Regions from separate parts of the Salinicola sp. CR57 genome, predicted to be linked through region 1. Evidence: riboswitches for the same ligand, from Rfam matches in the RefSeq annotation. Region 1 holds a riboswitch; the other holds the start of a gene.
What was found. A riboswitch is a leader RNA that binds a small molecule or an ion and turns the genes downstream of it on or off. The one in region 1 is predicted to bind thiamine pyrophosphate.
Positions count from the first base shown of each region.

Region 2: linked by a shared signal. The riboswitch ahead of DOM56_RS12040 (ABC transporter ATP-binding protein) and the one ahead of thiC (phosphomethylpyrimidine synthase ThiC) in region 1 are both predicted to bind thiamine pyrophosphate.

Region 1 covers NZ_PZJL01000007.1:15,204-20,609, forward strand. The annotation lists gene DOM56_RS12895 (dicarboxylate/amino acid:cation symporter) at 1-869, opposite strand, end outside; gene thiC (phosphomethylpyrimidine synthase ThiC) at 1,067-2,953, opposite strand; TPP riboswitch at 3,045-3,177, opposite strand; gene DOM56_RS12905 (LysR substrate-binding domain-containing protein) at 3,259-4,149, opposite strand; gene DOM56_RS12910 (MFS transporter) at 4,388-5,406, shown strand, end outside.
Region 2 covers NZ_PZJL01000006.1:431,330-436,735, reverse strand. The annotation lists gene DOM56_RS12055 (hypothetical protein) at 1-543, opposite strand, end outside; gene DOM56_RS12050 (ABC transporter substrate-binding protein) at 568-1,578, opposite strand; gene DOM56_RS12045 (ABC transporter permease) at 1,651-2,427, opposite strand; gene DOM56_RS12040 (ABC transporter ATP-binding protein) at 2,420-3,163, opposite strand; TPP riboswitch at 3,195-3,296, opposite strand; gene DOM56_RS12035 (hypothetical protein) at 3,366-4,232, shown strand; gene DOM56_RS12030 (potassium/proton antiporter) at 4,315-5,406, shown strand, end outside.

The sequences.
Region 1 (5,406 bases):
ACGCCTTCCGAAACGCCCAGGTTCTTCTGCGCGCAGCGAATCGAGACCGGCAGGGTGCCGGATGAGGAGGCGGACGAGAACGACACCACCAGGGCGTCGATGATTCCCTGCAGATAGCGCACCGGGTTGAGGCGACCGATCAGACTCAGCAGGCCGGTGTAGACGACCAGTACGTGAACGAGACAGGCGAGATAGACCACGCCGATGACTTTGGCCAGCGGCAGCAGTACATCCAGCCCGTACTGACCGGAGACGTTGGCCATCAGGCCGAAGACACCGAAGGGCGCAAACGCCATGACGATGGCGGTGAGCTTGTACATCGCCTCGGCGAAGCTCTCGAAGACCCGCACGACGGGTTCGCCCTTTTCGCCGATCAGCATCAGCGAGATGCCCAGGCCGATGGCGAAGACGATGATCTGCAGAATGTTGCCCTCGATCATTGCCTGCAGCGGATTCGATGGCACCAGGCCGACCACGATATCCACCAGCGAGGGCGCTTCGCCCGCCTGCTGCGGCGCGCTCATGGAGGCATCGGCGCCGGCACCCGGCTGGAAGATCGTTGCCGCAATCAGGCCAATGACGATGGCAAACGCGGTAGTGACCAGATAGAGCCCGATCGTGCGAGCGCCGACACGCCCCATCTTCTGGGGATCCCTCATGCCGGTGATGCCGACCACCAGTGTCGAGAAGACCAGCGGCACGATCAGCATCTTGATGCCGTTGATGAAGATATCGCCGAGAGGCTTGAACAGGCTGGCCTGCTCGCCCATCACCGCACCGGCAAGAACACCCAGCACCAGGCCGGCGATGATCTTCTGCCACAGGGGAATACGACGCCACAGATTGGGGCGGGAAGATGTTGCTGTCATTCACGGGCTCCTTGTGCAGGCCAGATTGCCGGGGGCAAAAGCGCGCATTCTACCCATCCCGGGACCCTTTGCGATCCGCTCATTCGAAAATGGGATGGCGTATAACTCGGTTGCGACCAAAGTCTCGGTGTGTCGGGTCGGATGTAGAAGCCTGCGTCGACACTTGTAGGCGACGCAGGCCTGCTGGCACGGCGGTGTCAGATTTCTCGGTAGAGCTCGCCGCCTTCTTGCTTGAACCGCTCCGCCTGCTGCTGCAGACCGGCTTCTCGCTCGTCTCTGGGGATGTCGGCGGCATCGCCACCAAATCGCTCGCGCACCTCCTGGGTGATCTTCATCGAGCAGAACTTCGGTCCGCACATGGAGCAGAAATGCGCCACCTTGGCCGAGTCCTTGGGCAGGGTCTCGTCATGGAAGGCGCGTGCCGTGTCCGGGTCGAGGCCGAGATTGAACTGATCCTCCCAGCGGAATTCGAAGCGCGCCTTGGAAAGCGCGTTGTCGCGTCGCTGCGCACCCGGATGCCCCTTGGCCAGGTCGGCGGCGTGGGCGGCGATCTTGTAGGTGATGATGCCGGTCTTGACGTCGTCCTTGTTGGGCAGGCCCAGATGCTCCTTGGGGGTGACATAGCAGAGCATGGCGCAGCCGTACCAGCCGATCTGGGCCGCGCCGATGCCGGAGGTGATGTGGTCGTAGCCCGGGGCGATATCGGTGGTCAGCGGGCCCAGGGTGTAGAACGGCGCCTCGTCGCAGCAGGCGAGCTGCTTGTCCATGTTCTCCTTGATCAGTTGCATCGGCACGTGGCCGGGGCCTTCGATCATCGCCTGCACGTCATGCTGCCAGGCGATCCGGGTCAGCTCGCCCAGGGTTTCCAGTTCGGCGAACTGGGCTTCGTCGTTGGCGTCGGCGATCGAGCCGGGGCGCAGGCCGTCACCCAGCGAGAACGAGACGTCGTACGCCTTCATGATCTCGCAGATCTCCTCGAAGTGGGTGTAGAGGAAGCTCTCCCGGTGGTGCGAGAGGCACCACTTGGCCATGATCGATCCGCCGCGGGAGACGATGCCGGTGACGCGCCTGGCGGTCATCGGCACATGGTGCAGGCGCACGCCGGCGTGGATGGTGAAATAGTCCACGCCCTGTTCGGCCTGCTCGATCAAGGTATCGCGGAAGATCTCCCAGGTCAGGTCCTCCGCCACCCCATCGACCTTCTCCAGCGCCTGATAGATCGGCACCGTGCCGATGGGGACCGGCGAGTTACGGATGATCCATTCGCGAGTCTCGTGGATGTTCTGCCCGGTGGAGAGATCCATGATGGTGTCGGCCCCCCAGCGGATGCCCCAGGTCATCTTGTCGACCTCTTCCTCGATCGAGGAGGTCACCGCCGAGTTGCCCAGGTTGCCGTTGATCTTCACCAGGAAGTTGCGGCCGATGATCATCGGCTCGCTCTCGGGATGATTGATATTGGCGGGGATGATCGCCCGGCCGCGAGCGACTTCGTCGCGCACGAATTCGGGGGTGATCTCCGCCGGCAGATTGGCGCCAAAAGAGTCGCCCGGATGCTGGTGATCCAGCATCGGATCGCCTGATGCGGCACCGCCCTGGCGTCGTCGCTGGTTCTCGCGAATGGCGATGAACTCCATCTCCGGGGTGACGATGCCTTGTCTGGCGTAGTGGAGCTGGGTCACGTTGGCACCGGGTCTGGCACGCCGCGGCGTGCGCTGGAGCTGAAAGCGCAGATTGGCAAGGCGCAGGTCGGCCGCGCGGATCTTTCCGTAATGGGAGGTCGGGCCGGTAAGCGGTTCGGTATCGCCGCGCTCGTCGATCCAGTTGCGTCTGAGTTCGGGCAAGCCACGGCGCAGATCGATCTCGGCGGCGGGATCGGTGTAGGGGCCGGAAGTATCGTAGACGGTGATCGGCTCGTTGGGCTCCAAGCCTTGGCTGGTCTTTGTCGGCGACAGCGCGATCTCTCGCATCGGGACGCGGATGTCCGGGCGCGAACCCTCGACATGGATCTTGGTCGACGCGGGCAGCGGGGCGATGGCGGCGCTGTCGACGCGAGCGGTATCGGAGAGAAACTGAGGTGATTTCATGGTGCTTTGTGCCTCGGGCATGACGTTGGGGTCAGGCCGGCGCACAGCGTAGGCGGGAGGAGCGCGAATCGACGGGATGGCTTCCAGAACGTGAGGCGCTCCGCTTGATCCCTACGCCGGTACTAGCCGGATCAGGTTCGTCGGGATCCGCCGTGGCGCCGGGCCCGGGGAGGCGCTGCGCAGGACGATCTCAGCCGGTTCCACCGGCACCCCGTCAAGCTGGCGATGACTGGCATCGCCATGGCCAGTCTGTGGCGAGGGCCGGGTCGGGTCAAGCGGAGTTTGCGGCCGGATCGTCAGGCGGCTCAAGTCGCTTCGGCATGTCGAACCAGGTCGACGAAATGCCGTGTCTGGGGCGTCTGCTGGTGGCGGAGGTGGGTCAGCCAGACTTCCGAGACGGCATCGTCGTCACTGATGGGGCGGTAGCGCACATTGTCGATCCGGATGTGTCGAAAGGAGGCCGGCAGAATCGAGACACCGAGCCCGCCGGCAACCAGACTGATGATGGTATTGGGGCCGCCGACCTCCTGAACCAGTCGTGGCGTCAGGCCCCGCTTGGCGAACAGGGCGTTGAACTGGTCCAGCAGACCGGTGCCGGCGGCCGGCGAGAAGTAGACGAACGGATGCAGCGCCAGTTCGTCGAGTGTCAGTGGCGCGGCACTGCCGCCGAGCGGGCCCTGGTCGTTGACCACCGCTATCAAGGGTTCGCGGATCAAGGTAAAGGCGTCGAGACCCTCCGGCAGCGTGGCCGGACGCATGATGCCGATGTCCAGGTCGCCCTCCAGCAGCGGCTTGATCTGGCGGCGGCTGTTGAGCTCATGCATGCGCAGGTCGACATCCGGGTAGCGCTGGCGATAGTGCATCAGCGTGCGCGGCAGCAGCGAGGTCAGCGGCACCGAGGTGGTGAAGCCGATCCTGAGCTGGCCGGTTTCGCCGCGCCCGAGGCGAGAGACCAGCCGTGAGGCGCGCTCGGTGCGAGCCAGTATCTCCCGTGCTTCCTCCAGGAACAGAAGACCCGCCGCGGTCAGTTCGACACGCCGATTGGTGCGCGTCAGCAGGCGGGTGTCGAGTTCGGTCTCCAGCGCCCGGATCTGCTGGCTCAGCGGCGGCTGGGAGATGCCCAGCCGGGCGGCGGCGCGGCTGAAATGCAGCTCTTCCGCGACGGCCACGAAGTAGCGCAGATAGCGAAGTTCCATTGAGTCGCAAAACCTCTCAAAAGCATCGAATAATATATTAGAAAGCTTAATCGAGGCGGCGTAACCTACCAATTGTTGAATACACGCCATCCGGGCAGGGCGGTCTCCCAGCCTCGGCTCTGGCTCCGGCTCTGATATCGAGAGCGAGACCGAGAACGGGAGAATCGGGTTGTCCCGCCACACATCATCCGAGATCCATGACGCGACACGGGCGGCGAATCGCCAGTTGGAACGCGAGATGGATGTTGTCGAGAATGATTTCATCGAACGTGGCCGGGCCGGTTACCGGCCCACCATGCTGGCGCTTTTCCTCGGCGCCTTTTCCACCTTCGTGCTGCTTTACTGCGTGCAGCCGCTGATGCCGATTCTTTCCGACGCCTTCGGCATCGACGCCGCCACCAGCAGCCTGTCGCTGTCGGTCTCGACCGGTATGCTGGCGACCGGGCTGCTGATCACCGGGCCGATCTCCGATGCGGTGGGGCGCAAGCCGATCATGACGATCGCACTGTTGTCGGCATCCGCTTGCACGCTGCTGGCGGCGGTGATGCCGAACTGGACGGGGATCCTGATCATGCGCGCCCTGGCGGGGCTGTCGCTGTCGGGGCTCTGCGCGGTGGCGATGACCTATCTCAACGAGGAGATCCATCCGCGCTACGTCGGCCTGTCGATGGGCCTCTACATCAGTGGCAACTCGATCGGCGGCATGAGCGGACGCCTGATCAGCGGGGTGATGGTGGATTGGGTGCCGTGGCGCTGGACGCTCGGCATCATCGGTATCGTGGCGCTGATTGCGGCGATCCTGTTCATGCGCTGGCTGCCGCCGTCGCGTCACTTCTCGCCGCGTCCGCTCAACTGGCGCAGCGTGCTGTCTGGATTCACCGTTCACTTCAAGGATCGAGGGCTGCCCTGGCTCTTTGCCGAAGCGTTCCTGCTGATGGGCGGTTTCGTCACCCTCTACAATTACATCGCCTACCGGCTGCTGGCGGAGCCGTATCAGGTCAGTCAGGCGCTGGTGGGGCTACTCTCCATCGCCTATCTCTCGGGCACCTATAGCTCGGCCTGGGCGGGTTCGCTGGCTGACCGCCTGGGGCGCCACCGGATCTTCTGGTTATTCATCGTGATGATGCTGGCGGGGCTGGCGATCACGTTGCTAGAACCGATCAGCCTGATTTTGATCGGCATCCTGATCTTCACCTTCGGTTTCTTCGCCGCCCACTCGCTGGCCAGCGGCTGGGTCGGCCAGCGTGCCAGCCAGGC
Region 2 (5,406 bases), on a different contig from region 1:
TCCTTTCTCCAGCCCCAGCACCTGGAGGCAGAGCGACTCCTGGTTGGCAATATCCCGCAACGTCATCTGGGCGTCGCGACGATTACGAAACAGGCCATGGAACCGGGAGCGAGCCGTGACCACCCACTGGCCGTCGGTCAGCGTCGGCTGCGCCTCGCCTTGGGGCCAGTTCCAGCTCACCATGCGTGTCCGCTTGCGAAGTTGCCGATTGTAGAGCGGTATCCAGCGCTTGATCAGGTCAGCTTCCAGGAGTTGGGCCCCGAGGTCGCCGCTGGTGCGTAGCCAGGCCACACGCTGAGTCTGCGCTACCATCTGAGCGTGTCTTCTGGATACTGGCTGCTGGACATGGCTACGGACGCGGCTGCGGATGTCGACGCTCTTGCCGACGTAGAGCGGCAGCTCATTGCTGCCGAAGAAGACGTAGACTCCCGGGCGCGCGGGTAACGCGCCCAGGTCCTGAAGGGTCGTGCTGGGCAGGGTACGGCTCGGATCCTGCCGCGGATCGTAGAGTAGCGGCTCGTAAGCTGATGATCTTGAAGTCATATCAACAATCTAGCCGATTTTTCGCTACGGCGCGTTGAGATCCACCGCCAGGCGAGAGACTGGGCTCTGCGCCTTGATCTGGGCCCGCTCCAGCAGAAACGCCTCGAAATCGCGATAGCGCTTGGCGTCCAGCGCGGCAGGGCGCAGCGCGAAACGGGGCAGGGTCGCCTTCCAGGCAGCGGCATTCAAGGGGGTGTCCAGCGCCGGATCGTAGCCGATGAAGCTTTGCCAGGCCTGATCCGGATGATTGATGATCCATGATGTCGCCTCGCCAATGGCATCCATGAATCGCCGGTCCGCATCGCGGTGCTGGTCGAGGGTTTCACGGTTGGCCACGAAGATCAGTTCGTCGTAGTCGGGGACACCCTGCTCCTCGATATAGAACGCCTTGCTCTCGACACCCTCCTGTTTCATCTGGGCCGGTTCGAAGTTGCGGAACGCCCCGGTCACGGCATCGACCTTTTCGCTGATCAGCGCCGGCGTCAGCGAAAAATTGACGTTGACCATCTCGACGTCATCCAGGCTCAGGCCGTTGTGCTCCAGCATGGCCGCGAGCAGTACCTCCTCGACGCCACCGACCGAGTATCCGATCTTTTTTCCCTTGAGCTGGGAGATATCGTCGATACCGCTGTCCGCACGCACCAGCAACGCGTTCAGCGGCGTCGCGATCAAGGTGCCGACACGGACGACGGGGAGCCCTTGGTCGACCTGGAGATGCAGTTGGGGCTGATAGCTGACGGCGAGATCGATCCGTCCGGCGGCGACCAACTTGGGCGGAACGCTGGGGTCGGCCGGCGCCTGAATGTCCACATCCAGGCCGCGTTTCTCGAATAACCCGCGCTGCTGGGCGATGATGATCGGCGCATGGACGGGATTGACGTACCAGTCGAGCATCACGCTCAGCGGGATCATCTGTGGTGGTGCAAGATCGTCGCCGGTCTCCTGCGCCAGTGCGGGCAGGGCGGAGGCCAGGGCGAGCAGGGCCAGGCCCGTCGCCAGACTGCGGCGCCATAGGTGGGAAAACGTCTTTGTCATTGCCTGTTCCTTTTATCCATTGCTGTTTATTCAGCCGTTTCGGCGCGTGGCGGTCGGCGGTGTGCGCATCTCTCACTGGTCGGGGGCCGTGCGGTCCCGCTGCCAGGGCATCGCCGCTCTCAAGGCCGCGTCGACACCGAAATAGAGCAGTACGGCGAAGGTGACGAGTACCACCAGCGCCGCGAACATCAGGTCGATCTGCAGTCGCGCGTTGGCGTTGAGCATCAGGTAGCCCAGCCCCTGGCTGGCGCCTACCCACTCGCCGATCACCGCGCCGATCGGCGCCGCGCTTGCCGCCATGCGCAGGCCGGAAGCCAGTGCCGGCAGGGCGGCCGGCAGTTGGACCTTCAGTAGCTGTTGCCGCCGGCTCAAGCCGAAGGTCCGGGCCAGGTCGAGCCAGCCCTGGGGCGTCTGGCGCAGGCCGTCGTAACCGGTGGAGGCGACCGGGAAATAGATGATCACCATCGCCATCAGTATCTTCGGGCCCAGGCCATAACCCAGCCACAGCATCAGAATCGGAGCCAGCGCGAACAGCGGAATGGCCTGACTGATCAGCAGCAGCGGTAGCAGCGTTCGACGAAGTGCACGGAACCTGGCCAGTGCCAGTGCCGTCGTCAGACCCAGCAGGATGCCGCCGATCAGCCCTGCCACGATCTCGATGGCGGTGATGGCGGCATGATGAGCCAGCAGCCCGCGGTGTTCGAACAGCGCGTTGGCGACAGCCGCCGGCGAGGGCAGGATGTAACGGGGTACCCCGGACAGGATCAGTACCAGTTGCCAGATCGCCGCGAGCGTGGCGAGTGCCAGCAGCGGACGTCCCATCCGTCTCCAGAGCGCTCGATCAGGCATGCGTCTCCTCCCGCAGTTCGGCCACCAGTTGGGCCTGGCGCTGCGGCAGTTCGCTGTTGTCGAGCGGGCGGGGACGGGGGCCTTCCGGCACCGGCATCGATACCAGTCGCGCGGGTTCTCCCTGCAGGATCAGGATTCGGTCAGCCAGGCGGAGCGCTTCGAGCGGGTCGTGCGTCACCATGATCACGGTGCGCCCGTCCAGAAGCCTGCTGGCAAGGTCATGAAGTTCCAGTCGGGTGATGGCGTCGACGGCGGAGAACGGCTCGTCCATCAGCACCACGCTGGCATCCTCGAACAGGGTTCGGGCGAGGGCGACCCGCTGGCGCTGGCCGCCGGAGAGTTCATCAGGCCAACGGCTGGCCTTGTCGACCAATCCGACCTGGGCCAGCAGTCGCTCGGCACGCTGTCGATCCCGAAGGGTGGGGCGGCCGCGCCAGTGGGCGCTGAGCATGACGTTGCCGATCACCCGGTGCCAGGGAACGAGAAGATCCTGCTGAGCCATCCAGGCTAGCCGACCCCTCAGCGGGGCACCATCGCTGGTATCGAGAACGAGATGGTGGTTGTCTGGCAGTCTCAGGCTGGCGATCATTCGCAGCAGCGAACTCTTGCCGCTGCCACTGCGACCCAGCAGGCAGGTCCAACTGCCAGCGTCGAATCGTGCCTGGAGGGCTTGAAACAGCGGGCGGTCGCCGAAAGTCAGCGAGGCATCGCGGACGATGAGTCCGGGCGGTGGCATGACAGCTCCCAGTGGGCGCGGGCGGAGTCATGCGAGAACTGCTGGCATTTCCTCCGCCGGTATTAGCCGGTTCAGGTTCCAGGGTTGTGCATGGCACTCTCAGCCCGTTGACCGGGCACCCCTATCCAGTGCAATGGATTGTACGCCGACCAGCCCCGCCTGCCCACAGGCGCGGGGCTCACCGACAAGAGGATAACGTTCATTGCGGACCGACGACGCCCCGCTTCAGGCGGATTCCGAGTTGACTCACCGGGTCTCTCAGTTGAGCGGAAGGGCGCTGATGCCCTTGCCGTTGCGCTGGCAGGATAGCGCCAACTGGCTCTGGCGGAGCGAAGAGGTGTCACCACAGTTGTTCAAATTGGCCAGGAGATCGCCGGCTAGCGACGGCTTCTGGTGGGGGATCCAGCAACTTTTCGGTCTCGATCGCTGGAGATCGCCCGAGGCATTGACCCGGATACCATCGATGCTGCCGGCCGGCCTGCCACTGTCGCCATTGCCGATGATCTTCGTCGGTCGACTGGGGAGCGCTCCGCTCTGGAGCCTGCCCTGGTGCTGTGCCACGCCGCCGCCGATGGGCGAGGCGTTGGCCGCACGGCTCGGGACGCAACTGGCACGACTGCATCGGCGAGCGCTGCCCGGCTTCGGTCATCCCGCGGGCGATGTCTTCCCCCTGACGAGCTGGCCCCGGCGGGCACAGCATTTCGTGGAGACGCACCCCAATCGCGACTGGCTGGACGACCTGCCGTCGTGGCCATTGCCGTCAAAGGTCGTCTGGTCACTGCCGGATCTGCGCAGCGACCAGTTTCTCGCCGGGGCACAGGAGTGGCGCTGGAGCGACTGGGAGGCGCTGGTCTGGGCACCACTGGAGTGGGACCTTTGCCTGCTCGAACTGGTGCTGGAGAATCGCACCCAGCGCGATGCGTTCGTGGCGGCCTACCGGCGTCATCATGCCATACCGGATCTTTCCGGTTATCGTCCTGGCATGCGTTCCCTGGCGCTGTTGCTGGCACTCCATGGCGAGCGGGCAACGGCCCGGACCCTCCATCATCCATGCTGGCTAAAAGATTAAATTTGCAGTCCTTTTTCGCCACGCAACGGTATCCGTGCATGGCATACTAAGGTATCCCCATTTGATAACCGATGGTTGATTCTTGGATTCGATCAATAGCCTTTTCATTGTCTGCGGGGCGCTGATAGCCCTGAGTATTCTGGCCAGTCGCGTATCATCGCGAATTGGCGTGCCTCTGCTCGTGCTGTTCCTGGGCCTTGGCATGCTCGCCGGCGAGGAGGGCGTGCTGGGCCTGAAGTTCGACGACTACTCCCAGGCTTTCCTGATCGGCCACCTGGCGTTGGCGATGATTCTGCTCGATGGCGGGCTTCGGACGCGGTTGCGAACGTTCCGCGTTGGCCTGAAGCCGGCGCTATCGCTGGCGACCGTCGGAGTGTTTCTGACCAGCGGCATCATGGGATTGCTGGCCATGTGGTTGCTCGACCTGTCGCTCACGGAGGGCCTTCTGGTCGGTGCAATCGTCGGCTCTACCGATGCCGCGGCGGTGTTCTCGATGCTGAAGGGGCAGGGCGTCAATCTCAACGAGCGAGTGGGCGCGACGCTCGAGATCGAATCCGGTACCAACGATCCGATGGCGATCTTTCTTACCATCACGCTCGCCGAGCTACTGACAGGCGCGGTGGGTGGCATCGGGGAGACGTTGATGCGATTCGCCCTGCAGTTCGGGCTGGGGCTTGCCGTCGGACTGGGGGGCGGCTGGGTTTCCGCCAAACTGCTGCGCTGGCTGGATCTGGCTCCCGGGCTCTACTCGCTGCTGGCGCTGGCGCTGGGCTTCTTTATCTTCGGGGCGACCAGTGCCGCGGGCGGCAGCGGCTTCCTGGCCATCTATCTCACCGGCCTGATGATCGGCAACCAGCCGGGACGCCACCTCAACCATATTCTCCCCGTGCACGATGGATTGGCGTGGTTGAGCCAGATAGGGCTGTTCCTGGTGCTCGGCATGCTGGTCACGCCATCGGAAATGATCGATTACGCAGTACCCAGCGCGATCCTGGGCATCGCCCTGATCGTGCTGGCGCGTCCGGTCGCCGTCATCGTTTCGCTGGTCCCGTTCTTCAGCTTTCGCTGGCGAGAGGTCTGCTTCATCTCCTGGGTCGGGCTGCGTGGCGCGGTTCCCATCGTATTGGCCATCTTCCCCGTGATAAGCGGTGTCGAGAACGCGGCGCTCTATTTC